4 regions of the Mammaliicoccus sciuri genome follow, and region 2 is predicted to be linked to each of the others. Evidence: riboswitches for the same ligand, from Rfam matches in the RefSeq annotation. Region 2 holds a riboswitch; each other region holds the start of a gene.

Region 1 (7,735 bases), 1.2 Mb from region 2:
AATAAAAAACCTAGATCCTGAAATTAAAGAATGGGCTGGTAGACCTATTGTTAGTCATCAGTATAAGTATGTATTTGTTGATGCTATGCACATTAAGGTAAGAGAGAATAATAAAATTGTTTCTAAAGGTGTTTATATCGCTATGGGTATCAACGAAAATAGAAAACGCGACATTATTGGCTTTAAAATTTCTAATCAAGAGTCAGAATTAGCTTGGTCAGAGTTTTTTGAAGACTTAAGAATGCGTGGTTTAACAACACCTGAACTTATTATCTCTGATGCGCATTCTGGACTTATTAAATCTATTAAGTCACAGTTTATTGATTCATCTTGGCAACGTTGTACATTCCATTTTCTTAAAAATATTGTAGAGAGATTTCCTAAAAAGAACTCTAAAGAAGCTAGAATGTTACTTAAATCAATATTCCAAGCACCAACATATCGTCACGCTGTTCAGCTCAAAGATGAATTCATTGCACAATATGAAAGTAATCCTAAGTATGTGGAAGCTATTAAAATATTGGATGAAGGCTTCGAAGATGCCTCACAATTCTATAGATTTCCTGCTCAACATCATAAAAATCTAAGAACTACTAATTCAGTTGAAAATATTAATATGCAACTCAGAAAACGAGAAAAAATAGTTAAAACATTCCCTAATCTAGATTCAGCTTTTAGATTAATTGGCGCAGTACTTATGGATATTCAAGAAAGATTTGATAAGTCTAACAGACCATTTATCGCTTAATTAAGCTACTTATTTTTTAAAAAATAAGTAGTGATCAAACAACTATATCTGTTTAAACTTCAAAACAAATATAGTTGTTCGATTCATTAAAAAACCAAAGGTTGATTACATTCTAAAGATATTACACAAACATATGGACTTGACCCCGATAAATAAAAATAGCGACCCGAAAACGGGATTATCAGGCCGATAAATAAAAATAGCGACCCGAAAACGGGATTATCAGGCCGATAAATAAAATAGCGACCCGAAAATACACCCCGCAACACCCCCCGCAACACCCCATCATCCATTTTATTTCGGATACAAAAACAATTTTAAATAAATTATTAAAAAGTGCAGAAAAAATATAATTCTATAGTATAATTAAATTTGGTCGAAATTTATTTAGGAGGTCCGTTATGAAAGAATTCTTCCAATATTATAAACCCTATAAAGGATTGTTTTTCTTAGATTTTGGTTCGGCTGTTTTTGTAGGTATTCTCGAATTGGTGTTTCCACTTATTACAAGTATATTTATAGATCAGCTATTGCCAACTAAGAATTGGAGTTGGATTGTGATTTTTGTTTTTCTTTTATTATTCATATACGTTGTTGAATCTGTATTGAAATTCATCGTGACGTATTGGGGGCATAAACTGGGTACTAATATTGAAAGAGATATTCGTAATGAGCTTTATGAGCATATTCAAAAAATGAATTTTGGATTCTTTGATAACCAAAAATCAGGTAAAATCATTGGACGATTAACGAACGATTTAATGGATATTGGAGAAGTTGCTCACCATGAACCTGAAGATGTGTTTGTAGCAGTTATGACGCTTGTCGGTTCGTTTGTTATTATGTTGACAATCGATGTGAAACTCGCGCTTATTACGTTCTGTGTTGTACCGATTATTTTTGTATTAACGATTTACTTTAATCAAAAAATGTCAGGTGCTTTTAAAAACTTATTTAGCAATGTTTCGAGATTTAATGAGCTTATTGCTGATAATGTTGGTGGTATGCGTCTTGTACAAGCATTTACAAATGAAGGTCACGAATTAGCAAGATTTAAAAAGGTCAATGATAATTTTAGAGCGACAAAATTAAAAGCATATTCTTATATGTCTTGGAACTTGTCGATTAGTCATATTGCTCAAAAATTAACGTTAATCTTTGTACTGATTTTAGGAAGTTATTTTGTATTAAATGGATCACTGTCATATGGTGGATTTGTAGCGTTTATTATGATTACAAATCTGTTATTTAAACCGTTAGAGTCTATTAATATGGTTATTGAACTATTTCCTAAAGGTATTGCTGGATTCAAAAATTTTAAAGAAATCGTAAATATGGATCCAGAAATTAAAGATAATGACGATGCTATCGAATTTATAGATGAACCAGATACGATTGAATATGAAGATGTATCATTCAAATATTCAGAGAAATTAATCTTAAATCAGCTATCTATCAAAATTGAACAAGGTGAAAAAGTAGCACTTGTAGGACCGAGTGGGGGAGGTAAAACGACAATTTGTTCGTTATTACCAAGGTTCTATGATCCGTTACAAGGTAAGATTAAAATCGATAATCGAGACATTAAATCTTATAAGTTGGAATCATTAAGAAAACAAATTGGTGTTGTACAGCAAGATGTATTTCTTTTCGGTGGAACATTAAGAGATAATATTATTTATGGTAATTTAAATGCAACGGAAGAAGAAATTAATTACGCAGTTGACCAAGCACAATTAAGAACGTTTGTAGATGAATTGCCAGAAGGTTTAGATACTGTCGTTGGGGAACGCGGTACAAAATTATCCGGTGGACAAAAGCAACGTATTTCAATTGCGAGAATGTTCTTGAAGAATCCGCCAATTATTATTCTTGATGAAGCTACGAGTGCTTTAGATGTTGAAACTGAAAATAAAATACAATCAGCATTTAAGAATTTATCACGTGGTCGAACATCACTGATCATTGCGCATAGACTGAGTACGATTAGACATGTCGATAGAATTGTATATATTGAACAAGGTCAAATTCAAGAAATGGGCAGTCATGATGAACTCGTGGATAAAGGCGGTAAATACAAAGATTTATACATGTCACAGTTTGAACAAATTGAAGAATTTTAACATACTGCCGGAGATCTTTATGAAGAAAAAGGTCTCTGCATTTTTTATTTTGAGCTAAATAATAGACTTTCAGTTTAAAGTTGTTATTATAGAGTGTTAATATCTATGATTAAGAGGTGTAACATGAAGATTTCTAAAGGGTCAGACTATGGGCTGCATGCTTTGGCATATTTAATTGCTAAAAGAGACCAACAGCCCATCAATGTTAAAAGTTTATCTGAAACGTTAAATGTGTCTGTAACATATTTATCTAAAATATTAACGCAATTAGTAAAGGCAAACGTCATAAAATCTGCATCTGGTGCAAAAGGCGGTTATTATTTAGTTAATAATTGGGAAGACATAACTGTCTATGATATTATTACTGCAATTGATGGTCATCAAAGTACACTTGAAGATAGCTTTAATCACGGTCCAGAATGTAAGATACAAGCGATATTAACTTCTGCTGAAGATGAAATGACGCAAGCTTTGAAAAATAAAACTTTAAAAGATTTAATGTAAGTTAAATCTTTTTTTATCTATCAATTATAGATATTACGACTCTACAATAGTTATGAAAGGTGGAAATGCTATGTTTGATTGTATCGCAATAGGTGGAGGGCCAGCAGGATTAGCGAGTGCACTCACGTTAGGAAGAGCTTTAAAAAAGACGTTAGTGATAGACAATAATAATGCGAGAAATAAAGTGACACAGCATTCACATGCATTTTTAACGCAAGACAGTGTAAGACCTGAAGAATTGAGAGCTAAAGGAGAACATGATGTTGATCAATATGATGATGTAACGCGAATTAATGACACGGTGTTAAACATATTGAAAGAGGAGCATAACTTTATTGTTGAAACAGCCAACCAACAATATAAAGCTAAAAAAATTATGGTATGTACAGGTTTACGGGAAACATTACCAGAAATTGAAGGTTTAAAAGAAAGTTGTGGCAAATCTGTCTTTTATTGTCCGTGGTGTGATGGATATGAATTGAAACATAAACCATTACTCGTAGCTGTTCAACCTGAGCATGTGAAACATATGGCGATGCTTATTAACAATTGGACAGACGATATCGTTATAAGTAGCCGTGATTTTTCATTATTAACTGAAGAAGATAAAGCGTTTATTGAAAGTAAACATATCACATTAGTGGAAAGCGAAGTAGCGGAATTTAAACATCATGAAGGACAAATTAATGAAGTTATCTTTAAAAATGGTGAACGTATCAATAGAAGCGGTGCAATCATTGGTGTGAAGTGGGATACTGATTTTGAATTTTTAAAAGCGTCCGATATTGAAAGAGAAGACAACGGAAAAATAAAAATTAATGAGTTAGGTGAATCATCTATACCAGGATTGTTTGTAGCAGGTGAAAGTAAAGATTTCATGGCATCTCAACTAATAGACGCAGCAGCAAATGGTAATCAAGTCGCAAAATTTGTAGCAATGCAAATCATTATGGAATCATAAATAAAAACAGGCTGGGACATAATGTAATGTCTTAGCCTGTTTTAGAATGCTTATTTTTTAGTTATTTTAATATTAATTTCAAAGTCACCAAATTGAACATTGCGATGTTCAGAATCTGAAGTTGGTTGAAGTATTGTATTCTCAACTCTGCATAATTCTTGGATTAAAGCGTTCTTCTTCTGAGTCTTACCTATTGAACCTGAATAACTTCTTGGTGGATTTGCCTGCAATTCTAATAGTTCTGATAAAATATCGTCTCTTGTTCTCATATTTATTGCCTCCTAATTTGATAGTTACAATAAAACAGCTCATCTTAAGATTAAGAAGAGCTGTTTAGAGAATCTTCTTATCTTTCAAGTTAAACTTGTTGGATTTAGCACAGTACATACGCCTGTTGCTGAGGTTTCATCGGGCCAATTCCCTCCGCCTACTCTTAATAAGACTACGAGCTATTTTATTGTTTCTTAATCATAACGAATTAATTGTATTTTGCCTAATTTTTAAAATCTAAATGTTTAAAAGGTTTGAGGTGGTCTATATATTAACTGAATATGAAGCATAGGAGGAATAGATTATGAAGTATAAAATGCTTTCTTTATTGTTGTCAGCAGGTATCGTGTTAGCAGCATGTGGTAATGGTGACGGTGATAACAATGATAAAAAAGAAAATCAAAATGATGAAAAAACAGAACAAACAACTAAAGAAAATAGTAACGACGATCAAAATACAGATGACCAAGATTCAGACGATGATCAAAACACAGATGATGATCAAAGTTCAGACAAAGCAACTAAAAATACAGTTAAATGGGATGACATTAAAGTCTCTCCTGAAGATGCTGTAAAAGCTGCACAAAAAGAATCAAAAGGTGAACTTAAAGATCTATCTTTTGAAAAAGAAACAGGCGAGTGGAGTTATAAAGTTGAATTAGCTGATGGAACAAATGAAAATAAAGTACTGATAAATGCAGATGATAAATCTGTTACGAATGTTGAAAAAGAACAAGAAGATAGTGATGATAATGATCAAACATTCAAATTATCAGATGTTGCTAAATTCGAAGATGCACTTAAAGTAGCACGAGACAAAGCTAAAGGTGATATTAAAGAATGGTCACTAAGTGAAGATAATGGCAAACTTGTTTATTCTATTGAGTTAAAAGAAGGTAATAAAGAATCAACAGAATTTACAATTGATGCTAAGTCTAAAGAAATTCTTGAACAAGAAACAGATTAATTTATTAAGAACATAGGATAATTCATTTTATCCTATGTTTTTTTATGTTTATTTATTGATTATCATTCTCAATTAGCATTTCGCATGAAGTTTGAAAAAATTTCATTACATAAATACTATAGGTACAGCCTTATATTTGTATTTTCTATGAATTCTATAAAATTTTTATTGACTATTGCACATTATAGGCATAAATTAAAGATAATAATGATAATCAATTAGATAGGAAGTGTTATGATGAAAAAGTTAGCAACAACTTTATTAGCAAGTACTTTAATTTTAACAGCGTGTGGGAATAGCGCTGATAAGAAAGAAAATGAAGATAAAAAAGAAACAAAGGAAACGAAAAAGTCTGAAAAAGCGGATTTCTCTAAAGAAACTAAAGCTTATAAAGATTTTACAACAGAACAATTAGATAAATTCTTAGCTGATACTGAAAAGTTCGTTGAAGCGGTTAAAGCAGACGATATCGAAAAAGCTAAAGAAATTTATCCTAAAGCGCGTATGTACTATGAAAGATCTGAGCCAGTTGCTGAAAGTTTCGGTGATTTAGATCCGAAAATTGATGCACGTTTAGCAGATATGAAAGAAGAAAATAAAGAAGACGAATGGTCAGGTTACCACAAAATTGAAAAAGCATTATGGGAAGATAATACAACTAAAGATATGGCACCAGTTGCTGATCAATTATTAAAAGACACTAAAGAGTTACGTGCAAAAGTAGATACAGTAGATGTGACACCTAAATTAATGTTACAAGGTTCAATCGACTTATTAAATGAAGTATCTAGCTCAAAAATTACAGGTGAAGAAGAAATTTATTCACACACAGATTTATATGACTTTAAAGCAAACATCGAAGGGGCAGAAAAAATCTTTGAAATATTTAAAGATAAAGTAGCAGATAAAGATAAAAAGCTTGCTGATACAACTCAAGAAAGATTCGATAATGTTAATAAATTATTAGATCAATATAAGACTAAAGATGGTGGATATGAAGACTATACGAAACTATCTAAAGATGAAACGAAAAAACTTTCTGAAGCTGTTGATAAATTAGGGGAATCTTTAAGTCAAATGGCTGTTATTACGGAGTGATGATTGATGTCTAATAATGAAAATCATATAGCTAGAAGAGATTTTCTAAAACTCGCTGGTGTTGGTGGTGCAGGTCTACTGATAGGTTCTACAGGTGTAGGCGGTACTTTTCTTGCATCTCAATACTTTGCTAAAGATAAAACAGGCGTAAAAAATAAAATCAATTTCTATGGTAAATATCAGTCTGGCATCACGACAGAACAACAAAAACACATTTACTTTGTCGTTCTAAGCATTAATAAAATGTCAATTTTAGATGTTAAAGAAATGTTTAAAGTATGGACAAATTATAGTGTTCATTTAATGAATGGTGAATATGTAAAAGAGATTGGTAAAAACAAAATGTTACCAAGTCCAGATACAGGGGAGACGATTGGCTTAGACGCCAGTCGTCTGTCTCTTACTTTTGGTATAAGCCCTTCATTCTTTGAAAAAGTTGGATTGAAAAAGCATAAACCAGATTTATTAAAAGATTTACCACATTTTCCTAAAGATCAAATTGATGAAGACTATTCAGGTGGAGACATTTGTATACAAGCATGCTCAGATGATCCACAAGTTAATTTTCATGCCATTAGAAATTTAATTAGAGTGGCTAAAGGTGAAGTTTCAATGAAGTGGAGCCAAGCAGGATTTAACTCATTTGAAGAAAAGGATGGTAAGAAAGAAACACCTAGAAATTTATTCTCTTTTAAAGATGGAACAGGTAATCCTAATGTCCAAAATAAAAGTGATTTGAATGAATACGTCTTTATACAAGATGGTTGGGCTAAAAATGGTTCATATTTAGTCGCAAGAAGAATTCAAATGTTGTTAGAAACATGGGATAGAACGGCTTTAGGTGAACAAGAAGCCACATTTGGTAGATACCGTCATTCTGGTGCGCCAATTGGTAAAGAAAAAGAATTTGATACATTTGACCCTGATATAAAAGATAAAAATGGCGAGAACTTGATAGAAAAAGAATCGCATGTCAGTTTAGCAAAAGCATCTAAAACGAATTTATTAAGAAGATCTTTTTCATATTCAGATGGTATAAACGCAAACACAGGTGCTTTTGATGC
Region 2 (7,735 bases):
CCTTGACCATATTTTCATCTCTACTAAAACAAAGAGCAGTCGACTCTCCGTTTACAAAGGGAGATCGACTGCTTTTTATCAAATATTATTCATAAACTCGGTATGTTTGACCGGAATGAATACCTTCTACACTTTTCAAGTATGCTTTAGCGGCTTTTTTAGCTGGGACTGCTTGATAACCTTTAAAGAAATCACCATAATCTTCGAGTGCTTCTTCAATTACATTTGGACTTACATTATTAATTCTTAAATCACGTTTTAATTCATATGCAGCTGATTTCACAAATGCTTGAATACCACCACCAGCCATTGCTGATGAAACGCCACCTTTGATTGGTTCGTCCATAATCACACCAGTTGTTAATGTGAAACTTCCGCCATCATTAATATAATGTTGTCCGATCAGTACTAAGTTGATTTGTCCAAGTAATTTACTTGTAACAGCAACTTCATTTGATTCAGGTGTTAAGTCAGATAAATCATCAAAATTCGCTGCACCTGCAGTAGAAACAACTGCATCTACATTTTGAATTTGTTCAAACATTAATTTAATATCTTCTATATTAGACATATCCATTTGATAGTCACCTGAATTACGTCCAACTTTCACAACTTCATGTCCGTTTGACGCAAGTTCTTCTGCCACTGCTGACCCAATAGTACCATTAGCACCAACTAATATAATCTTCATAATTTACCACCTTTTCAATTAATTAAATAAATTTTATCTATAAATGAAAGCATACACAAACATAATGCCCAAAGATGAGTAATAATACAAAAAACATCTAACCTTATGGCTAGATGTTTTTATAATTTCTTATTTCGCTGGAATTACAGCTCCGTCATATTTCTTGTTGATGAAGTCTTTAATTTCTTTAGATTGTAAGACTTTCATTAAAGCTTTAATTTCTTTGTCATCTTTATGACCTTTTTGAACTGCAATTAAGTTTGCGTATGGTGAATCTTTTCCTTCAACTGCAATTGAATCTTTAAGTGGATTTAATCCTTGTTCGATTGCAAAGTTAGAGTTGATGATTGTAGCGTCACCTTCGTCTGCTTGATAAGATTTAGGTAAAAATTCTGCTGATTGTTTATTGTTGAATTTAATATTTTTCTTGTTTTCTACGATGTCATCAAATGTTGCGTCAACTGGTTTAACGCCGTCTTTGATTTTGATTAATCCTTCTTTAACGAAGAATGATATGAATCTACCTTCTTCTGCTGGATTGTTCGATACATAAACTGTTGCATTTTTTGGTAAGTCAGATAATTTTTTGTATTTTTTAGAGTAAACTGCCATTGGCTCTAAATGTACGTTACCTGCTGATTCAATTTTATATCCTTTTTCTTTTGATTCAGTTTTTAAGTATGGTGTATGTTGGAAGAAATTTGCATCAAGTTCACCTTTGTCTAATAATTTGTTAGGTGTTGTGTAATCATTGATTGTCTTGATTTCTAAGTCATAACCTTCTTTTTTAAGAAGTGGTTTAGCTTCTTCTAAAATTTCAGCATGAGGTGCTGGTGATGCACCAATTTTAATTGTTTCGTTCTTTTCTTTCTTGTCGCCACTACCGCCACCACAAGCTACTAGCACGACTGTTAAAATCGAAATAAATAATAACCCAAATACTTTTTTCATTTAAAACACTCCTTAACGTTTATCAATTCTTTTTACAATTAAATCTCCAATAAATTGGATAATAAAAACAATAATTAAAATAAAGATTGTTGAAACTAAAATGACGTCATTTTGATTTCGTGTAAATCCAGTTAGGTAAGCTAAGTTACCTAAACCACCTGCACCAATTACACCGGCTATAGCAGTTGATCCAACTAAAGCAATGGCTGTAACTGTGATACCCGATACTAAAGCAGGTAATGATTCTTTTATTAATACTTTTCGAACGACTGTCCAAGTAGTAGCACCCATTGAAACTGCCGCTTCAATAACACCTTTATCAATTTCTTTCATGCCGATTTCAACAAGTCGCGCATAAAATGGTGATGCACCAATAATCAATGCTGGTAAAGCGCCTTTAGGTCCACTAATTGTACCTAGTAAAATGTCCGTAAATGGTAGTAATAATAATATTAATATGATAAATGGAATAGCTCTAAATAGGTTCACGACAAATGAAACGATTGAATAAAATACACGTGAACTTTTAGATGTTCCTCTTGATGTTAAAAATAGTAAAGTTCCTAAGATTAATCCAAATACTAAAGTAAATACTGTAGAAATAATCGTCATATATAACGTTTCATACAATGCTTCCCATACAGCATCCCATCGTACGTTAGGCATCGTGACCATTTCTGTTATGATATCTCCAAATGATTTATTCACCTACGTTCACCTCTACTTTCACGCCTAGATTATTCAATTCTTGCTTAATTGTTTCTTTAGAATAATCTCCTTGAGGTAAATGAACGATCATATGTCCAAATGTACCGTTTTGAGTTAATTTAACGTCACCTTCGATAACGTTAATATCGATATTATAAGTTTTTATAATTTTCGCTAATACTGGATCAGAACTTGTTCCACCAACGAAGTTTAACTTCCAAATTTCACCATTTGGTTGTTCTTTCTTAAAGTCTTGTAAAGTTCTTTGTAAATCATCTGCTTTAAGATCATCTTTAACAAATCGTTGTGTAACATAAGTTTGAGGGTTATTAAATACGTTAATAACTTCTCCCTCTTCAACAAACTTACCGTTTTCCATGACTGCTACATGGTCACAAATTTTTCTAATGACATGCATTTCATGTGTAATCAGTATGATTGTTAAATCCAGTTCTTTATTAATATCTACTAACAAATCTAATATTTCATCAGTAGTTTGCGGATCGAGTGCACTTGTTGCTTCGTCACATAATAAGACATGTGGGTCATTAGCAAGTGCACGGGCAATACCTACTCTTTGTTTTTGCCCTCCTGATAGTTGTGAAGGATAGGCATTTTCGCGTCCTTCTAAACCAACTCTTTTGATGAGTGCTTTAGTTCTCTCATCAATTTCACTTTTAGATACACCAGCGATTTCTAATGGAAATGCGATGTTATCTTTAACTGTTCTAGACCAAAGTAAGTTGAAATGTTGGAAAATCATGCTTACTTTTTGTCTTTTTAATCTAAGGTCTTGTTTCGATAATTGTCCAATGTTTGCACCGTCTACAATTACCTCTCCCTCAGTAGGTGTTTCTAGGCCGTTAAACATACGTATAAGTGTACTTTTACCTGCACCAGAAAATCCAATTACACCATATATACTTCCTTTATCTATTTTTAAGTCAACATGGTCAACAGCTGTTATGTCACCTTTTTTTGTTTTGAAAGTTTTAACAACTTTATTTAACTCGATCAAATCTGTTGCCTCCTAATCTCTAAATTAAAAACGCCTCACTCTTAAAATAAGAGAAAGGCGTCAAAAATTTGTCTTTCTCTCATCTCCAAAAGTTAACACTTTTTGTGAATTGGCACCATTTCATATTTATATGACGGTTGCCGGGCTTCAAAGGGCACATCCCTCCACCACTCTTGATAAGAGTTATTACGTATTTAATTAAATTCATACTATCATGATAAGTTTTTATCGTCAATAACTTTTTGAATATTCTCTAATATATACGGAACAGACTGAAAGGCATAGATTCGACGGATAACTTGATCTTTATGCATGATAAAAAGTACGGGTACTGACATGATTTCAAATTCTTTACAGAATTCTGGATAAAAATTTAAGTCACACTTATTAATAGGTAATTGTGAAACTTCGTTTGCAATATCTAACATGCGTTCTGATATTTTGCACGTTCCACATGTTGGCGTATATCCAAATAATAAATGGATATCTTTATCAAAATGCTTGTATATATCGTTCAATATTTCTGTGTGTTTCATGGTAACGATACTTCCCTTTCAATACAAAATCATTCTTAACTATAAAACCATGATAGTTTAACACATTCGCTAAATATTGTCTTGGACAGCGCGCTACTTCAGAAAATGTAGAATCAATATAAATATGCTGGCTTTCACTCACAAATTTCTTAAACCATTTTCCAATTTTCTTACCTTCCTTATCTTGATCTACTAAGACATACACTTGAGAACCGTATATTTCTTCTAGTAGCTCATCCATTTTTTCGACCCCCATCGTTCCATGGGTACAAATAATATGAACATGATCATTTAATACTTCTTCCACTCGTTTTTTATCAGAAATACCTTCTACGATTATAATCTTTTTAATCATCGCCATGAATATCACCTTCTACAAATGAGATAGTATTACAGTTCAGTTTCATGATAAATATTTTAAAAAAACTCCATGACACATCAGTATCGTGGAGTTTAATGTTATGTTATTCACCTATCATTTCGCTATAAGCGTCTGCATCTAATAATTCATCTAATTGAGCTTTATCAGATAGTTCAACTTTGACCATCCAAGCTTTATCATATGATGATTCATTAACAAACTCAGGGCTATCTTCTAGTTCTTCGTTTACTTCAACGACTTTACCAGAAAGTGGTGCATATAGTTCAGAAACTGTTTTAACAGATTCTACACTACCGAATGAATCTCCACTAGTTAATTCGTCACCTTCTTCTGGTAACTCAACAAACACGATGTCCCCTAATTCTGATTGAGCAAAATCAGTAATACCGATTGTTACGATATCTCCATCTACTTTTACCCATTCATGTTCTTTTGAATATTTTAACTCACTAGGCACTGTCAAAGTAATCCCCTCCTATATGTAATTCAATTATAATCATGACATAAAGCCATTATTCAAGCAACTATTTTTATAACCAAGTTTGACGATATTCGTCTTCTTTAAATCCAAGTGTCACTTTATTTCCTAAAACGGCTAAAGGTCTTTTAATTAACATGCCATCAGATGCTAATAAATCAAACTTTTCGTTGTCTGATAAATCATCCATTTTATCTTTTAATCCCAATTCGCGATATTTAGCGCCTCGAGTATTAAATAATTGATTAACATTGATGTCTGTCCCATCAATGATATCTTTTAATTCTTTAGCTGTTGGTGTTAATTGAGTAATATCAATCGGTTCAAAACTGGCACCGTTCATTTCTAAGAACTTTGCTGCTTTTTTACAAGTTGTACAATTAGGATATTGATAAAATTTTATCATGTCTTTACCTCCATATGTCTATTTAATTTCATTATAACAATATTAGTACAGAACATGTAGTAATGAGTTAAATATTTTTTTAAATATTAGAAATAAGATATACTTACCTTATAATCATTATTTCTAAGGAGCAGAATAAATATGAGAACAATAAGTCAATATACTGAATTTGAAGAAATTACACAAAGCGATGAACCAGTTGTCGTTAAATTCTTCGCAGATTGGTGTCCAGATTGCACAAGAATGAATCAATGGATCGATCCTATCATCGATGAATACAATCAATACAATTGGTATCAAATCAATCGTGACCAAGTTCCAGAAGCAGCAACCGAAAATGATGTAATGGGAATACCAAGTTTATTAGTATTTAAAAACAACGAAAAACTTGCACACTTACATTCAGCAAACGCAAAAACACCAGAAGATGTTAAAGCGTTCTTAGCTGAGAACTTAAAATAATCATATTAAAGCCCACAATTGAGTATAAGATCTCAGTTGTGGGTTTTGTTATTACCATTCAGTGATTAATGATTTATTTTTTCTTTCGGCAGCTTTTACACTTGAGTCTTTTTCAGTTAAATATAAAAATCCACATACATCTTCATCATCCTGAGCGCCGACTGTTTTTCTAAATGATGGATTAAATATAAATGCAGGTGTTTTCCAACATGAACCCATTCCCTCATCATGCATCAATAACATTAAATTCTGTACAAATGCGCCGATTGCCATTTGATTTTCAAGATTTTCTTTTTGTCTTGAGTCTCTTTTTGACAAGATGACAAACATGCCACCAACTTTAGTCACTTTATTGATATATTTTTCTTGTTTAGCTGGATCATTAACAAATGCTGATTGTGCAACTTCTTCTGCAAATTCAGGAATTTGTTTTTTATTGATATACACTAGTCTCCAAGGTTCTCTCATACCATGGTTAGGTGCGTATGTTGCTAAATCAACTAAAGAAAATACTTTTTCTTCGTCTATATACATATCATAATCATATTTTTTGACGCTTCTTCTTTCTTCAATCGCTTTCTTTAATTCCATTATTTACACTCCTAATTCATTGATAATTATTATCAATTGTATCATAAAATAAAGAAGCGAGATAGAAATCTAGAATTATCCTAAAGATTTCTACACTCGCTTCATCATTATTATGCATAATACAGTGATTAATTTTGATATAAAGCTAACTGTTCTTTAATATCTTTAACATGAATTTGACCTGGTGCTGCTTCTTTACCTACGAAACCATAAGTAAATTTAGATCCAAACATACCACCAGTTATTCTTGTCATCTTACCTAATTCACCCATAGATATACCAATTACATCAATATCTAACTTATGAAAAGCTCTATTCATAGCATTTAACATCGATAATAAATGGCGTTCGTTCTGTGGCATCACAGCTAGTTTACCAATATCTGCACCTAATTCTGCCATTTTCTCATATGTGACAAACATTTCTTCAACGTCTGGTGTTGATTTAAAGTCATGATGTGAAATAATAATTTTAACATCATTATGCTGAGCTTTCGTAATGCAATTCATAAGATTATCTTCATACGTATCGAGTTGAATATCGACGTATTCAGCTTTTTTGTTACATATAATATCTTGCATAATTTTGTAATATGTTTCATGATCAAAGTCGCCATGACCACCTTGTCCTACTGAACGATAAGTGAACAGAATTGGCGCATCATGATATGCACTTTTAAATTTCTCTAATGTTTCATTAATATTTTCAATTGAAGTATTTTTTAAAGTATCTGCTCTAAATTCAACAATATCTATTGAATCCTTATGAGCATTGAGTTCTTGCACTGTTTTTTCAATATCATCTTGAGTTTCTAATGAAATCGTTGCAACGATATACGGAAACGCTTTCTTTTGTCCATCAGTCATAGTCATTCCTCCAATATGCTTCTATTTTCATTTTACATGAGTCGAGGACTTTTTTCTATGAAACGATGCATGATGATTCAAGAAATCTATTACTTAAATCAATATGTGCTTACTACTTAACAATTAATACAGGAATTTTAGCTCTTTGTACTGAACCCAAAAATCTAAACCTTAATTAGTATATTATTTCAAAGGTTTGTCTCCTGTAATTTTTGGGAGATAAGCCTTTTAATTTTGATTTGATTCTTTCGTTATTATAAAAATCGATATATCGATGAATAGCTTGTTCAAGGTCCTGAAAATCTTTAAATTCTTGGCCATAATACATTTCTTGTTTAAGTAACCCAAAAAAGTTTTCCATAACTGAATTATCTAGACAATTACCTTTTCTAGACATACTCTGAAATATTTTATGGTCTTTTAATAATCTAGTGTATTGTGAATGTTGATAATGCCAGCCTTGATCTGAATGAATCGTTAAACGATGATCTAGGTTTGGACGACGCTTTATCATTTCTTTTAATGGATTGATGACTATATCTAATGTAGGACGACTTGAGATTTTAAAGCTGATAATCTCTGAACTATATAAGTCCATAAAAGGTGATAAATATAATTTCTGACCATTCATTAATTTGAACTCTGT
Region 3 (7,735 bases), 660 kb from region 2:
CAAATATGACAGATTTCCAAGCACGAAGAGCAAATATTAGATTTAAACGAAACAAAGATGCGAAACCAGAATACGTACACACACTAAACGGAAGTGGTTTAGCAGTAGGTCGTACATTTGCTGCAATCGTTGAAAACTACCAAAATGAAGATGGTACAATCACTGTACCTGAAGTATTAGTACCATTTATGGGTGGCTTAAAAACAATTAAATTATAAATGAGTTAAATCTCTCAAAAAGGGTAATCATATATTGGTTACTCTTTTTTTGATTTAACACTTGAATATAATTTTTATATCTGATATACTAAGTATACAAAATAAATAAAGGGAGTTTTGAAACATGACAAATTTCAATTTCGACAAAGCACACAGTAGTTTAGAATTTACAGTAAAACATTTAATGGTATCTCGCGTTAAAGGTACTTTTGAAGATTATAACGTAGAAGTATCAGGAGATATCAATGACCTTTCTACATTAAAAGCAACAGTTACAATAAAAGCAGATTCAATCAACACTAAAAACGCTGACCGTGACGCTCACTTAAAATCAGCTGACTTCTTTAGTGCAGATGAAAACCCAAATATTACATTTGAAACAAAATCAATCAGTGAAGATTCAATTACAGGTGATTTAACAATCGCTGGTGTAACACACGAAGAGACATTCGACGTTGATTTCAACGGCGTAAGTAAAAACCCATTAAACGGTGAAACAGTAACAGGTTTCGCAGTAACTGGTAAAATCGACCGTGAAAAATACGGCGTTTCATTTAACCAAGCATTAGAAACTGGTGGCGTAATGATCGGTAGAGATGTTAAATTCGAAGCAAGTGCAGAATTCGGTTTAAGTGAATAATTCATATATATAATCAAACAGTAGAAATTCATTCAATTGAATTTCTGCTGTTTTTTATATGGATTGAGATATGAATATAAGTGCACGAAGACTTTGAACATAACCCTGTCAAGTAGACACTAAAAAAGTAATCAATATGTTGGCTGTGCTTTTATAAGCGCAGCCATTTTTAATGAAATTCTTTTAGAATTATAAAATTTTATATATTCATTTATTTGCTTTGTGGCGTGTTTTATATCATTGAATGTTTGAGATTTGTCTTTGAATACCTCTGATTTGAGTAACCCCCAAAAGCCTTCCATAGGACCATTATCAATACATCTACCTACACGAGACATGCTTTGCTTCATAGAAGCATTTTTAATCATCTCTCTAAATAGAACACTCGTATATTGGAATCCTCTGTCGCTATGAAATATAATGCCTTCGGTATTTCTTTTAATTATGGCTTTGTTAAAGGTATCGTATACAAGCTTATTATTGTTTTGAGATGAGACTACATGGCTGATGACTTTCTTAGCACCTAAATCATAAATAGCGCTTAAATACACTTTAGATCCATTTTTCAATTTAAATTCTGTCACATCTGTTAACCAGACCTTATTAACTTTACTTGTTGTAAATTTTCTGTTTAGGATATTTTGAGAAGTGATTTCTGGCTTACTAAGTTTATATTGCCTTCTCTTTTTTCTAATGACAACTTTTAATCCATACTTCTTCATAATTCTATATACGCGTTTATGATTAACCTGGAATTTAGTATATAATCTCAGATAAATATAAATTCTTCGATATCCATATATGCCATCATGTTCATGATAAATCCTGAAAATCTCATCTTTTAATTCGTTATTGAATCTTTCAGATTCTGAAACCTCTCTGTTTTTCCATTTATAATAACTTGCTCTCGATATTTCAAGTGCGGCGCATATCCATTTGATTGGATACTTATCTTTTAATGCTTCGATTGTCTTGTATGCTGCTATTTGCTTGATTTTCGATTCATCAACTGCCTCTCTATTTCTTCCTGCTTTTTTAATACCTCATTCTCCATTTGGAGAAATTTATTTCTTTGTTCAAGTGCTTTTATTTTTAATTCAAGTTCTTCTTCTCTAGTTAAAGCTTCAACTGGTTTTCCTTTACCTCTACCATCTACTAAACCAATATCACCATGTTTTTCATACTTTTTTACCCAATTATAGACTTGTGAATAGTTAACTTGGTACTTTTCAGCTGTCTTATTAAAGTCTCTATTATTTTCAATACAATATTTAGCTATTTCAATTCTCTCTTCAAATGTTGTTTTTCTAGTATTCATAGTGTCTACCTCCAGATATGGAAAATAAGATTTATTTTCCTTTCCTTCAGTATACTTTACCACCCAATTTTTTAAAGTAGCATGATGTGAAATATTGTAATAGGCTGCTAGATCTGAATACGTCTTATTAGTCTCTAGATATTCTTTAACAACTTTTTCTTTAAATTCGCGTGTATAGATTTTATTTCGATTCTTATTTATAAGTGCTGTTATACCATGTTGCTTATACACTTTATATTTAAATCGAATCACACTATCACTAATATCTAAATTTAACTTATCAATTATATTTTGAAAGGAATAACCCTTTTCATGCAAATCGAAGATTTCCTGATACAGTTTAACAGGTAGTCTAGTTTTATACATAAAAATACCCCCTATAGAGTTTTAGTTTTTTTTAATGTCTACTCTATAGGGAATAATACACTGAAAGATATCGTGCGCTAGGGTGGAAAATAAGGGCATAACGCACGAAGAATGATAGATATCGTGCGCTAGGGTACAAAAAAAGGGCGTAACACACGAAGACTTGACCACCTAAATCCAAATGATCAATCAAATATCAAATTATTTAATTATTTTCCGAATATTTAATCAAGTGTTATTGATAAAGTAATATAGGTATGATAAAACTAAAACATATTAAAATTCTTTACAGGTAAGTAAGACTGAGGTTAGACAAACGTTAGACTTACCTTCAACTGTAGATTGGAGGCATCGTTGTGACAAGTACGAGTATTACGAATAAAGGTTTGTTTCTTCAAGGTGTTAAAGACTGTATACCTACTATGCTTGGGTACTTTAGTGTTGCGCTAGCGTTTGGTATTGTCGGTATATCATCTGGTTTATCTATTTTAGAAATTGCATTATTGTCTATTTTTGTCTATGCGGGTGCTGCTCAATTTATTATATGTGCGTTGGTCGCCATCCACTCCCCTATTTCAGCAATTCTATTGACGGTATTTTTTGTTAACTCAAGAATGTTTCTTCAAAGTTTGGCTTTAGTCCCAGCATTTAAAGGTAATGGTTTCTGGTCGAATATAGGAATAGGTACACTTGTAACGGATGAGTCATTTGGTGTTGCGATTACGAAATATGCGAAAGAGAAATCGCTCAATGCGGCTTGGATTCATGGTTTAAATATTTCAGCTTATTTATTATGGATTGTCACATCTATTATTGGTGGTTTAGTAGGTAACTTAATACCTAAACCTGAAATATTTGGCCTCGATTATGCTTTAACAGCGATGTTTATATTTTTATTAATTGCTCAGTTTGAAACGATACATAAAAACAAAGTCTTAGTATATCTTTATTTAATTTTATTAACGATTGTATGCATGCTTATTCTGACATTATTTATGCCAACTTATTTATCTATTATTATGTCGACAATTATTGCTTCTGTCGTAGGGGTGGTGTTTGATAAATGAGTATATCGATGTATTTAATTTTAATTACGTTAAGTTGTTTTGTTTTAACTTGGATTATCCGTGTTTCTCCTTTGTATTGTTATCAAAAGCGGATTTACCTGAAAGTGTGATCAAGTGGTTACAATATGTGCCGGTATGTCTCTTTACGGCATTAATACTTGAAGGTATGTTGAATCAAGAAGGTAATGCTGGATTTACGCTTAATTTTGAGAGCATTATTGTCGCGATACCAACGATTCTAATAGCACTCATATTTAGAAGTTTAACGATTACAGTTATAGCCGGTATGTTTATTATGGCGATTGTGAGATTAGTCTTTTAATTTCATTCGTTAACTTATTGAAAGAAATGCTCATTTCTAGTATTCTTAATATAAATTACATAGCAAAGCTTATTCAGAGAAGTTGAGGGAATTGGCCCGACGACACTTCAGCAACCGGTCATAACAGATACGGTGCTACTACCAACGAGTATACTCGCATAATAAGGATGATGAGGACTTCTTACTTCTTTGACGAGTAAGAAGTCTTTCAATTTAAATAAGAGGGGGTTTTAATGTGATTATTTCTCGAGAAACAGGCATAGTAGATCTTGGACATTTTGAAACAGAATCTGGTGAAGTGATTGATAACTTGAAACTTCAATATGAGTATGTGGGTTATAAAGGCCAGCCACTCGTCGTAGTTTGTCATGCGTTAACTGGCAACCATTTAACATATGGTGATGATGAGCATGCAGGTTGGTGGCGTGAAATTATAGATGGCGGTTACCTTTCAATTAATGATTATCAATTTATAACATTTAATGTAATTGGCAGTCCTTATGGATCAAGTTCAAGGTTGAATACACCTGATTTCCCTGAACATTTGACGATGAGAGATGTTGCGAGAGCAAACATATTAGGATTGAAACAATTTGGTTACGAAAAAATAGACGTATTAATTGGTGGTTCTTTAGGTGGAATGCAAACGTTAGAAATGCTTTATGATGGTTCGTTTGAAGTGAAAAAAGCAGTCATATTAGCTGCGACAGAGAAGACTTCATCATATAGTAGAGCATTTAATGAAATTGCTAGGCAAGTTATTCATATGAACGGACAAGACGGTTTAAGCATCGCAAGACAGCTTGGCTTTTTAACGTATCGTTCAAGTAAAGATTATGAATCAAGATTCTCTGCAGATGATGTTGTAAGCTACCAAAAATATCAAGGCAATAAATTTAAAGAAGTATTCGATAAAGACTGCTATTTAACATTGTTAGATGTATTAGACAGTCATGACATATTTAGAGGACGAGATGATGTTGAGAAACGTCTACGTCAATTAGAAACGAAAGTATTAACGTTAGGATTTGCGGATGATTTATTATATCCAGATGACCAAGTAAGAGCTTTAGGTCGATTCTTTAAATATCACAGACATTTCTATGTACAAGACAACGTTGGTCATGATGGTTTTTTATTGAATTTTGGAGATTGGGCACCTAACGTTTATCATTTCTTAAAATTATATAAATTTAAAGTACGCTGATATCAACTTAAAAGTCACCTACATTGTTTTAAAAGATAAAAATCTGTAAAATAGAGAAAGATGTTTAATTTAGATTGGGAAGTGAAAAATTTGTCTTTTAAAGTCGACATAAAAGCGACAATCATAGCAACACTTGTACTAGTTCTAAGTGCCGCTATTATAAACTTTGTACCATTATTAGCAATATTGATCATACCATTTATTACGATACCAGGAACGATTCTTTGGTATCGCTCTAAACCGTCCTTTTTTGTGACGGTTGTCATAACGTTATGTGCAACTGTTCTATTTAATCATGTATTCTTATTAACTGCCATGACACTTGTAATTTTTATGAGTGTATTTATTGGGCAGTTACTTATTGAGCGTACATCTAAAGAACGTATGTTGTACTTAGTGACAACATTTATGAGTATTTTGACGATAGGTAGTGTGTTAATTTTACAAATTACGGGAAACTTACCTTTAACAAGCAAATTCTTTAGCCAGTATCATGATGTATTACTGTCATATTTCCAAATGGGTGGCAATATAACAACTGAAATCGAAGAATCATTACAAGTTTCATTAGAAATATTACAAGCGAGCATTCCTGGGTATATAGTATTGTGGGTATTCTTATTAGTGCTTGTGAATTTAGTTGTGACGTTTCCGATTTTAAGAAAATTCAAAGTCGCAACACCAGTGTTCAGACCATTATTTATGTGGCAAATCAATAGAAGCGTAGCATTTGTTTTTGTGATCACAGTACTTGTGAGTTTGTTTGTCACGCAAGACAATGTCGTCGCGTATGGCATAGTCACTAACTTACAATTTGTGTTAGAATGGGTTATATTTATACAAGCATTATCGTTGTTCCATTTATTTGTAAAAGTTAAAAAATTACCAATTATAGTAGGTGTCATCATCTTTGTAATGGCATTTATATTTAAACCGTTTGCGTACTTATTCGGATTAATGGACATTTGGTTTAACTTGAAACAACGTATAAAAAAGTAAATTGAGGTGAGTTTATGAACCGTCAATCTGTTAAAAAAGCCCTAATATTTCCGTACATTATTATGATGATATTAGCTTTGGTGTTAGTCGTATTCAGTTTTTTTAATTCAATATTTTGGGCGATTATTTCGACGGTTGCTACGATAATTCTAATTGCAGTAAGCATATTTTTTGTTAGACAGAGCTTTTTGAAATTAGATTTATATATTGGGAGTTTAGCCGGTAGAATTACGAAAAGTAAAACAAGTGCAGTCAGTGACTTACCAATAGGTGTCATATTATTAGACAAAAATGATCATATCGAATGGATTAATAATTTTGTTAATAAACGATTAGAACGAGACGTTTTAGACGAACCAATTAACGAAGTATTTCCAAATATCTTAAAAAGATTAGAAAATACTTCAGAAGTAGAGATTGAAGAAGGATCATACAAATATAAAGTCACTTATACTGAAGATGAACACTCTATTTATCTGTTTGATATTACTGAATCTTCCCGTGTATATGAATTATATGAAAATGAAAAACCAATCATAGCAACTATTTTTTTAGATAACTTTGATGAAATTACACAGAACATGAATGACTCTCAACGTTCAGAAATCAATAGTCTGATTACAAGCGTTATAGATGACTGGTCATCACGTTATCAATTGTTTATTAAACGCTATAGTGCTGATCAATTTATCGCGCTATTAAACAAGAGTATATTAGAAGATATCGAAACGTTGAAGTTCAACTTATTAGATGATTTAAGAGATAAGACAAGAGACCTCGGTCACCAATTAACACTGAGTATCGGTATTGGTGAAGGTAGTGAGAACTTAATTGAATTAGGTGAACTATCACAATCAAGTTTAGACTTAGCACTCGGCCGTGGTGGTGACCAAGTAGCCATTAAAAATAGTAATGGTAACGTGAGATTCTACGGCGGTAAGACTGACCCGATGGAAAAAAGAACGAGAGTACGTGCACGAGTGATATCTCATGCCTTACGAGATATCTTAATTGAAGGTGACAAAGTGATCATTATGGGTCATAAATCACCAGATATGGACGCAATCGGCGCAGCAATCGGTGTATCACGCATTGCGAAGATGAACAATCTCGAATCATATATTGTATTAAACGATTCGGATATTGATAGTACATTAGAACGTGTGATGGCTGAAATAGACGAGAAGCCTGATTTGAAAGAAAGATTTATTACATCAGAAGAAGCTTGGCATGAAATGACACCACGTACAACACTCGTTGTCGTAGATACACATAAACCTGAACTTGTAATCGATGAGAACTTGCTTAATAAAGCAAATAGAAAAGTCGTTATTGACCATCATCGTCGAGGTGAAAGTATTATCTCAAGTCCATTACTTGTGTATATGGAACCTTATGCAAGTTCGACAGCTGAGCTTGTTACAGAGTTGTTAGAATACCAACCAACAGAACATCGTTTAACGAGAATCGAATCAACGATTATGTTAGCCGGTATTATTGTGGATACACGTAACTTTACATTAAGAACAGGATCAAGAACATTTGATGCTGCGAGCTTTTTAAGAAGTCATGGTGCAGATACGATTCTTTGTCAGCAC
Region 4 (7,735 bases), 1.4 Mb from region 2:
ATACAATGGCAATCATTTCTGATATGAGCCAACCTTTAGGAAGAGCAATTGGTAACGGGTTAGAAGTGAAAGAAGCGATTGAAACATTAAAAGGTGAAGGTCCAGAAGATTTAACTGAACTTGTATTAACTTTAGGTTCTCAAATGGTTGTATTAGCTAAGAAAGCTGAAACTTTAGATGAAGCGAGAGAAAAACTTTTAGAAGTGATTCGAAATGGTAAAGCATTAGAAAAATTCAAAGTATTCCTTGAAAATCAAGGTGGAGACGGTTCTGTAGTAGATGACGTTACGAAATTACCACAAGCTCAATATACTTTTGAAGTTAAAGCTGAAACTTCAGGTTATGTATCACACATCGTTGCAGATGAAATTGGTGTTGCTTCAATGCTTTTAGGTGCAGGTAGAGCAACAAAGGATGATATAATTGACTTGGCAGTTGGTTTAGTATTAAATAAAAAAGTTGGCGATAAAGTTGAAGCGGGTGAATCGTTAGTAACGATTTATGCAAATCAAGAAGATGTTAAAGATGTAGAAGCTAAAATTTTAGAAAACATCACAATTTCTGACGAACAAGTTAAACCAACATTAATTCATAAAGTGATTACAGATTAGGAGTGTGTCAAATGACAAACCGATTTAAACGTATTCATTTAATCGTAATGGATTCAGTAGGTATTGGTGAAGCACGAGATGCTAAAGCATTCGGTGATGAAGGTTCTCATACATTAAAACATACACTTGAAGGTTTTAATGAAACATTACCAAACTTAGAAAAGTTAGGCTTAGGTAATATAGCAGACTTACCAGTAGTTCAAAAAGTATCCAATCCAGAAGCATTCTATACTAAATTAAGTGAAGCTTCAGTTGGTAAAGATACAATGACAGGACATTGGGAAATCATGGGTCTAAATATTGATAAACCTTTTAAAGTCTATCCAGAAGGCTTCCCAGAAGAATTGGTGAAAGAAATTGAATCAATCACTGGTAGAAAAGTTGTTGCAAATAAACCAGCATCAGGCACAGCAATTATCGATGAATATGGTAAGCATCAAATGGAAACTGGAGATTTAATTGTATATACATCTGCAGATCCAGTGCTACAAATTGCAGCACACGAAGATATCATTCCTTTAGAAGAATTATATGATATTTGTGAGAAAGTAAGAGAGCTTACGAAAGATCCTAAATATCTAATAGGAAGAATTATTGCACGTCCATACGTTGGCGAGCCAGGTAACTTCACTAGAACATCAAACAGACATGACTATGCATTGAAACCTTTTGGTAAAACAGTAATGAATACTTTAAAAGATGCTGATTACGATGTCATTGCAATCGGTAAAATTAATGACATTTACGATGGTGAAGGTGTTACGAAAGCTATTAGAACCAAAGATAACATGGACGGTATGGATCAATTAATCGATGTTGTAAAAAGTGATTTCACTGGAATGAGCTTCTTAAACTTAGTTGATTTTGATGCATTATATGGTCATAGAAGAGATAAAGAAGGTTACGCACAAGCTATTAAAGACTTTGATAACCGATTAGAAGACTTACAAGCAGTATTAAATGAAGATGACTTAGTTATTATTACTGCTGACCACGGTAACGATCCAACTGCTCCAGGTACAGATCATACACGTGAATATGTACCATTATTAATGTATAGTCCAAGCGTTAAAGAATATCATGAATTATCAGGTGATGATACATTTAGTTCAATTGGTGCAACAATTGCAGATAACTTTAATGTGACGCTACCTGAATTCGGTAAAAGCTATTTAAATGAGATGGGGATTAAGTAATGAATATAGTTAGACGATTATTTGGAATAGGATTTTCATTTGCAGGTGTGATGCATTTTTTGAGATCAGAAGGTTTTGAAGCAATCGTTCCAAACTATTTACCATTTAAAAAAGCAATTGTTTGGATAACAGGCGTGATGGAAATCGTATTTGGTATCATGTTAATGATCAAAAAGCCTAGTAGCTTAATGAAAAAATTAATCGAATGGTTCTTAGTAGCTGTATTTCCAGCAAATGTTTATATGGCACAAAAGAACATCCCATTAAACGGTAAACAATTACCAAAATGGGCGTTGTGGGGTAGATTACCACTACAATATGTGATGATTAAACTAGTAAGAAAAATGTAATATTTATATAGAGAGTTTGGGACATCGTATCCCAAACTCTTTTTTATTTGGGGGTGAGTTTGAAGTAGTGATTAGGTGAATATAATGTTGGGGGAGTTAGATATTAGGTGTCGTTATTAGCAAGTTTGGTGAGAAGTGCAAATAAGGAGACCAATAATTACAATTCTCAGTAGTTTTGTAACTAAGGCAGTCCATAGTATAACTTTGACCGACTTTTGTAATTAAGGCGGCCCATAGTAACACTTCGACCGAGTTTTGTAATCAAAACCCTCGTTATGAACAAGTTTGGGCAGAAGTGTTCACAACGCTCCCGTTATAAACAAGTTTACCCGAAAGTGTTCGCAACACCCAGCCATTCCAACATAAAAAAAGCCCAGGTCATATCCTGGGCTTTCCTCATTAATCTTCTTTAAAGATATTTTTCCAATTATCGCGTTCTGCTAAAAATTCAGTTGCTAATTGTTGTGCGCCTTCTAATGAATGGCTTGCTGCCCATCCGCATTGTACTTCGTTACATGCTGGGACTTCTGTTGCTTGTTCTACGTCTTTAAGTGTTGCTTCTAATATAGCAAGTACGTCATCATAATCGTCATGATTGATGAATGAAGCATAAAATCCTGTTTGACATCCCATTGGACTTACGTCTACCACTTTGTCTGTATGGTTTCTAATGTTCTCAGCCATTAAATGTTCTAAGGAATGTAATGCAGGCATTTCCATATGTTCTTTGTTAGGTTGTTTAAATCGAATATCATATTTATGAATAACATCACCATTAAGTCCTTCTTTGATTCCCGCAAGTCTCACAAATGGTGCGTCTACTATCGTATGATCTAAATTAAAACTTTCTACATTCATTTTTGTCATGAAGATTCCTCCTTTGATTTCGGCATCATTATATCAAGTTAATTTTGAAAAAACAATCAATTCAGATTTCTTTTACTTTCTTTCTATGTTACTTTATAAGATAATATTAATAAATTATTCTGAAATTAGGTGATGAGATGGAACGTTTACGAGTAGTCCCTTACGACAGTATATGGCAACACCTTTTTCTTGAAGAGAAAAAATATTTACAGTCGTTATTGAAAGAACATAGTATCAGCATTGAACATATAGGATCAACGGCTATTCCTGGATTATCTGCGAAGCCGATTATAGATATATTAATAGTTGTGAAAGATAGTAAATCGATTGATGAATTTACACATGAATTATCAGCTTTAGGATATGAGTCTAAAGGAGAACGTGGTGTTATCGGTAATCGATATTTCAAAAAATATGATCATTACGGTGCAGTATCTCACCATTTACATATTTATGATGAAGGTAGCCCACATATTTTAAGATTATTGTCATTTAGAGATTATTTAAGAGCTTTTAATGGTGAAAGAGAAAGATATAGTCGTCTCAAGCATGACTTAGTCATTGAATTTCCTGATGACAGTGAACAGTACTATAAAGGTAAAGACAGCATGATTAAAGAATTCGAGAAAAAAGCAGAAAAATGGTACTTAAAATCCAATGATATTGCAACAAATCATTGACATATCCGAGTAAGAAAGTTAGAATTAAATTCAAATTTCATACGAATTATCAAGAGAGACTGAGGGAAGGGCCCGATGAAGTCCAGCAACCTCCCATAATGGAAAGGTGCCAATTCCTACAGTTTGTTACTGGAAGATAAAAGAACGATTGGCGCACTCCTTACAAAGTAGTGCGCTTTTATATTGGAAAGGTGAATCATTAATGAGTAACTTATCGCAAAATATTATTAATTATATAGAACAAAATAGACATTTATATTTATCAATGAGTCATCAAATTCATGAGCGTCCTGAATTAGGAAATGAAGAAGTATTTGCATCACGTTTATTAAGCGATCAATTAAAGAGTCATCATTTTAAGATAGAGAAGAATATTGCGAAGCATCCGACTGGTTTCATTGCAACGTATGACTCAGGAAAAGAAGGACCAACTATTGCATATTTAGCAGAATATGATGCATTACCTGGTCTTGGTCATGCGTGTGGTCATAATATTATTGGGACTTCAAGTGTGTTAGCAGGTATCAGTTTGTCTAAAGTGATTGATCAAGTTGGTGGCAAAGTTGTCGTGTTAGGTTGTCCTGCTGAAGAAGGGGGTATTAATGGTAGTGCAAAAGCAACTTATGTGAAAGCTGGCATTATCGATAATATTGATATTGCACTAATGGTCCATCCTGGCCATGAGACGTACGTGACAGTGCCTTCGTTAGCTGTAGATGTATTTGATGTTAAATTCTATGGACGAAGCGCTCATGCCTCTGAAAATGCTTTTGAAGCGGTTAATGCGTTAGATGCTATGTTATCTTTCTTTAATGGGGTGAGCATGTTAAGACAACAAATTAAAAAGACAGATAAAGTGCATGGTGTCATATTAAATGGTGGTGAAGCAGCGAATATTATTCCTGACTTTACACATGCACGTTTTTATACGCGTGCCACTTCACGTAAAGAATTAGATATTCTTACTGATAAAGTGAGAAAAATAGCTGAAGGGGCAGCTATACAAACAGGTGGTACATATGAATTAAGACCAATTCAAAATGGTGTAAATGAATTCGTAATTAATAAGCCACTAGACGAATTATTTAGAAAGCACGCTGAACAAGTTGGGGAAGAAGTCATTGATGATGATTTTGGTTTTGGTTCTACTGATACGGGGAATGTAAGTCATATCGTACCGACTATTCATCCACACATTAAAATTGGACCATCTAATTTAGTCGGCCATACGAAAGAATTTTGCCAAGCTGCTGCAAGTACAAAGGGTGATAAGGCATTAATTAACGGTGCGAAAATATTGGCATCAATGGGATTAGAACTTATAGAGAATGTATCCCTTAGAAATGAAATCATTGAGCATCATCAAACATTAAGGGAGAACTTGTTATGAACAAAGAATATAGGAAACCACTCAATTTAACGTTAAGAGATTTATATGAAGAAGATATTGTATATAATGCGAGACCTTCGTATGAAGATAATCCTTGGTTAAAAGCTGAAGAAGCACAATCTAATTTTTTAACAGCAAGAGAAATGATTATCAGTAATATGCCCATGATCGTTCATGAAGCATGTTTAACAGATAATGTTAAAAGAATTTTAAAATTAGTAAATGTGGATATTCCGAGCAATATATATACTTTTAAAGATAGAACGCAATATGAACATTTACTACAACAGTTAACAGCTGACAATAAAAAAATATTCTTCCAATACATACATGGTCAACATTTATGTAAAGACGAAGAATATGCCGTTTATAAACCTAAATTTATAGATTTAAACAATAAATCTAAAATTGAACAATGGACGGGTGGTAAATATTTACCGAAACGTGAAATTGTGAAAGCTGTAGAATTTGAACAAGCTATTCAAAACTGGGATTTACCATTGGTGATTAAACCGGGAGACGAGTTACCTACAGCAGGTGGGTATGGTGTGATGATTTGTTATAATGAAGCGGATTTAAAGAAAGCAACTGATAGAATTAAAGAAGCCTCAGATACAAAATACATCATCATCGAACAATTCATTGAAGAAATTGATAATTATTGCGTTCAATACGTATATAGTGAAAAAACGGGTATACAATATATAGGTGCTGTAAAACAGCTTACAGATGAATACGGCTTCTACAATGGTAATGTTAATTCAAATTATGTACCACAAAGTGTTATAGATGCTGGGTATGAAATTATGAAAAATGGTGTTGAGCATGGTTATAAAGGTGTATCAGGGTTTGATCTTCTCGTAGATAACAACCACAATGTATATGCAATTGATTTAAACTTTAGACAAAATGGTTCAACAAGTATGTTATTACTGAAAGATCGATTACATGAAGGCTTTCATAAATTTCTAAGTTATCATTCCACAGGCGATAACACGCATTTCATCAATACAATAGAACAATTCATCAAAAATGGCTACCTCTATCCACTTGCATACTATGATGGTGACTATTTCGGTAAAGACAACGTAAAATCAAGATTTGTTGGAATTTGGCATGCAGAAACTGAAGAAAAGGCATTAGAGCAAGAGCAACTTTTTCTAGATGCATTAAGTAGTCTAAATAAATAAAAAATTTTTTACAATTTAACTTCTTTTATATTGACTTATACCTAATACGTATAATATATTTTATTGGGATTAAATATAAAGAAAAGGGTGGTAGAATGGCTATCCAGGATATGTCTAAATTTAAACAAATATTAACAAAAGAAAGATTTTATGTTGTGTTGAATGACCGTAAAATCTTAAGAGACGGCGATACTGATTTTCGTCTAATTTGGTCAACGAAAGAAAGTGCAGAATCATATTTAAAATCGTATGAAATTACGAAATACGATAAAATTATGGAGTTAGATTTAGATAGATTTGTTACATATGGAATGGATGATATCCTTGATGAAGGAGATCAATTCATTGTGGACAAATCAGCAGAAGATAACGGAATAAAAGTAGAAGCAATTCCATTCATAGAAGAAATTATGAGTGAACTAGATGATATCCGAATAGATGAATTTGCAGAAGACATTTGCAACGAAAACTATGTTTACGGGTTAACAGTCAAAGGACAAAAACAATTCATTATCGTATCAGAAGAAGATGCAAGTCTACCAAACATGATGACAGTATGGAGTACACGCAAATTAGCAGAAAAAGTACATCGTGATGACTTTGAAGAATACGATATTATTGAAGTAGAAACAGAAGTCTTTGAAGAATGGTTAGAAGACTTAAAACAAGAAGACATCGCATTAGGAATCAATTTAAAATCAGGCATGATCGGTACAGTAACAGATCCAAAAGCCATTTTAAACGCAATGCCATGTTAAATAATTAAATAAATGTAATTAAAAAAGACGCTCGCTATTAAGCAAGCGTCTTTTTTTGTCTTTTGAATTAATTGCAATTAATTAATAATATAATATTATTCGATTGGTGTAAAAGTACTAACTGGAGGTTATAATAAATCAAAAAATGGTAAATTATAGTAATTGGAGGCGGTTGATATGTTAAAGTACTTAAAATTAATCATTTATAAATGGCAATTTATAATTTCTTTTTTACTTTTATGTTCAATATCCATTATTCATTTGTGGAATGTCAAAATAGAGCATGGAGAACATCAACTACTAGAGTATACGCCTTACACAGAAAATATCATGATTAAAGGTGAATCATTATTATCTATTTTATATGTAGGACTTATGCCATTGGTCATTTCAATTGGCGTTAGTACGTTATTTTATAAATTAAATTTGAAATCAAAGTTTAAAACATTAATTTATTCGAGTGTTGTATCGTTTATTATGGTAACTTTACCGCTTTTAATAAATTTTTTAGGAATGTTTATGATTTTACCGAACATAAAACCTGACATTGTACTTAAACAGTTCGGTGGCATTTTTTCAGATAACCCAATGATCATTTCTTTGTATTATGATTATCCAACATTATTTATATTATCATTAATCGTGTTTGTAGGTTTATGGGGCATAGTAACAAATGTATTCTCAATATCATTA

Evidence for each region. Region 2 has a riboswitch for S-adenosylmethionine ahead of MUA60_RS11870 (methionine ABC transporter ATP-binding protein). Riboswitches for the same ligand answer to the same signal wherever they lie in the genome.
Region 1: another riboswitch for S-adenosylmethionine. It lies ahead of MUA60_RS02900 (hypothetical protein); the one in region 2 lies ahead of MUA60_RS11870 (methionine ABC transporter ATP-binding protein).
Region 3: another riboswitch for S-adenosylmethionine. It lies ahead of metX (homoserine O-acetyltransferase MetX); the one in region 2 lies ahead of MUA60_RS11870 (methionine ABC transporter ATP-binding protein).
Region 4: another riboswitch for S-adenosylmethionine. It lies ahead of MUA60_RS04295 (M20 family metallopeptidase); the one in region 2 lies ahead of MUA60_RS11870 (methionine ABC transporter ATP-binding protein).

Annotation. Positions count from the first base shown of each region.
Region 1 is NZ_CP094824.1:600,539-608,273, forward strand. It holds gene MUA60_RS02880 (IS256 family transposase) at 1-748, shown strand, start outside; gene MUA60_RS02885 (ABC transporter ATP-binding protein) at 1,150-2,871, shown strand; gene MUA60_RS02890 (RrF2 family transcriptional regulator) at 2,995-3,375, shown strand; gene MUA60_RS02895 (NAD(P)/FAD-dependent oxidoreductase) at 3,446-4,336, shown strand; gene MUA60_RS02900 (hypothetical protein) at 4,387-4,605, opposite strand; SAM riboswitch class I at 4,680-4,779, opposite strand; gene MUA60_RS02905 (PepSY domain-containing protein) at 4,911-5,573, shown strand; gene efeO (iron uptake system protein EfeO) at 5,811-6,671, shown strand; gene efeB (iron uptake transporter deferrochelatase/peroxidase subunit) at 6,678-7,735, shown strand, end outside.
Region 2 is NZ_CP094824.1:2,287,649-2,295,383, forward strand. It holds gene MUA60_RS11855 (short chain dehydrogenase) at 86-691, opposite strand; gene MUA60_RS11860 (MetQ/NlpA family ABC transporter substrate-binding protein) at 821-1,642, opposite strand; gene MUA60_RS11865 (methionine ABC transporter permease) at 1,655-2,350, opposite strand; gene MUA60_RS11870 (methionine ABC transporter ATP-binding protein) at 2,343-3,368, opposite strand; SAM riboswitch class I at 3,445-3,551, opposite strand; gene MUA60_RS11875 (thioredoxin family protein) at 3,581-3,904, opposite strand; gene MUA60_RS11880 (toprim domain-containing protein) at 3,861-4,265, opposite strand; gene gcvH (glycine cleavage system protein GcvH) at 4,369-4,749, opposite strand; gene MUA60_RS11890 (arsenate reductase family protein) at 4,817-5,170, opposite strand; gene MUA60_RS11895 (thioredoxin family protein) at 5,312-5,632, shown strand; gene MUA60_RS11900 (nitroreductase family protein) at 5,684-6,223, opposite strand; gene aroD (type I 3-dehydroquinate dehydratase) at 6,352-7,089, opposite strand; gene MUA60_RS11910 (IS3 family transposase) at 7,265-7,735, opposite strand, start outside.
Region 3 is NZ_CP094824.1:21,572-29,306, forward strand. It holds gene serS (serine--tRNA ligase) at 1-218, shown strand, start outside; gene MUA60_RS00095 (YceI family protein) at 343-858, shown strand; one part of gene MUA60_RS00100 (IS3 family transposase) at 990-1,865, opposite strand; one part of gene MUA60_RS00100 (IS3 family transposase) at 1,868-2,542, opposite strand; gene MUA60_RS00105 (AzlC family ABC transporter permease) at 2,965-3,609, shown strand; gene MUA60_RS00110 (AzlD domain-containing protein) at 3,716-3,931, shown strand; SAM riboswitch class I at 3,998-4,099, shown strand; gene metX (homoserine O-acetyltransferase MetX) at 4,170-5,138, shown strand; gene MUA60_RS00120 (DUF2232 domain-containing protein) at 5,220-6,137, shown strand; gene MUA60_RS00125 (DHH family phosphoesterase) at 6,152-7,735, shown strand, end outside.
Region 4 is NZ_CP094824.1:850,095-857,829, forward strand. It holds gene MUA60_RS04270 (pyrimidine-nucleoside phosphorylase) at 1-611, shown strand, start outside; gene deoB (phosphopentomutase) at 623-1,807, shown strand; gene MUA60_RS04280 (DoxX family protein) at 1,807-2,157, shown strand; gene MUA60_RS04285 (S-ribosylhomocysteine lyase) at 2,557-3,024, opposite strand; gene MUA60_RS04290 (GrpB family protein) at 3,162-3,704, shown strand; SAM riboswitch class I at 3,748-3,847, shown strand; gene MUA60_RS04295 (M20 family metallopeptidase) at 3,907-5,094, shown strand; gene ldmS (L-aspartate--L-methionine ligase LdmS) at 5,091-6,284, shown strand; gene MUA60_RS04305 (DUF2750 domain-containing protein) at 6,380-7,042, shown strand; gene MUA60_RS04310 (hypothetical protein) at 7,220-7,735, shown strand, end outside.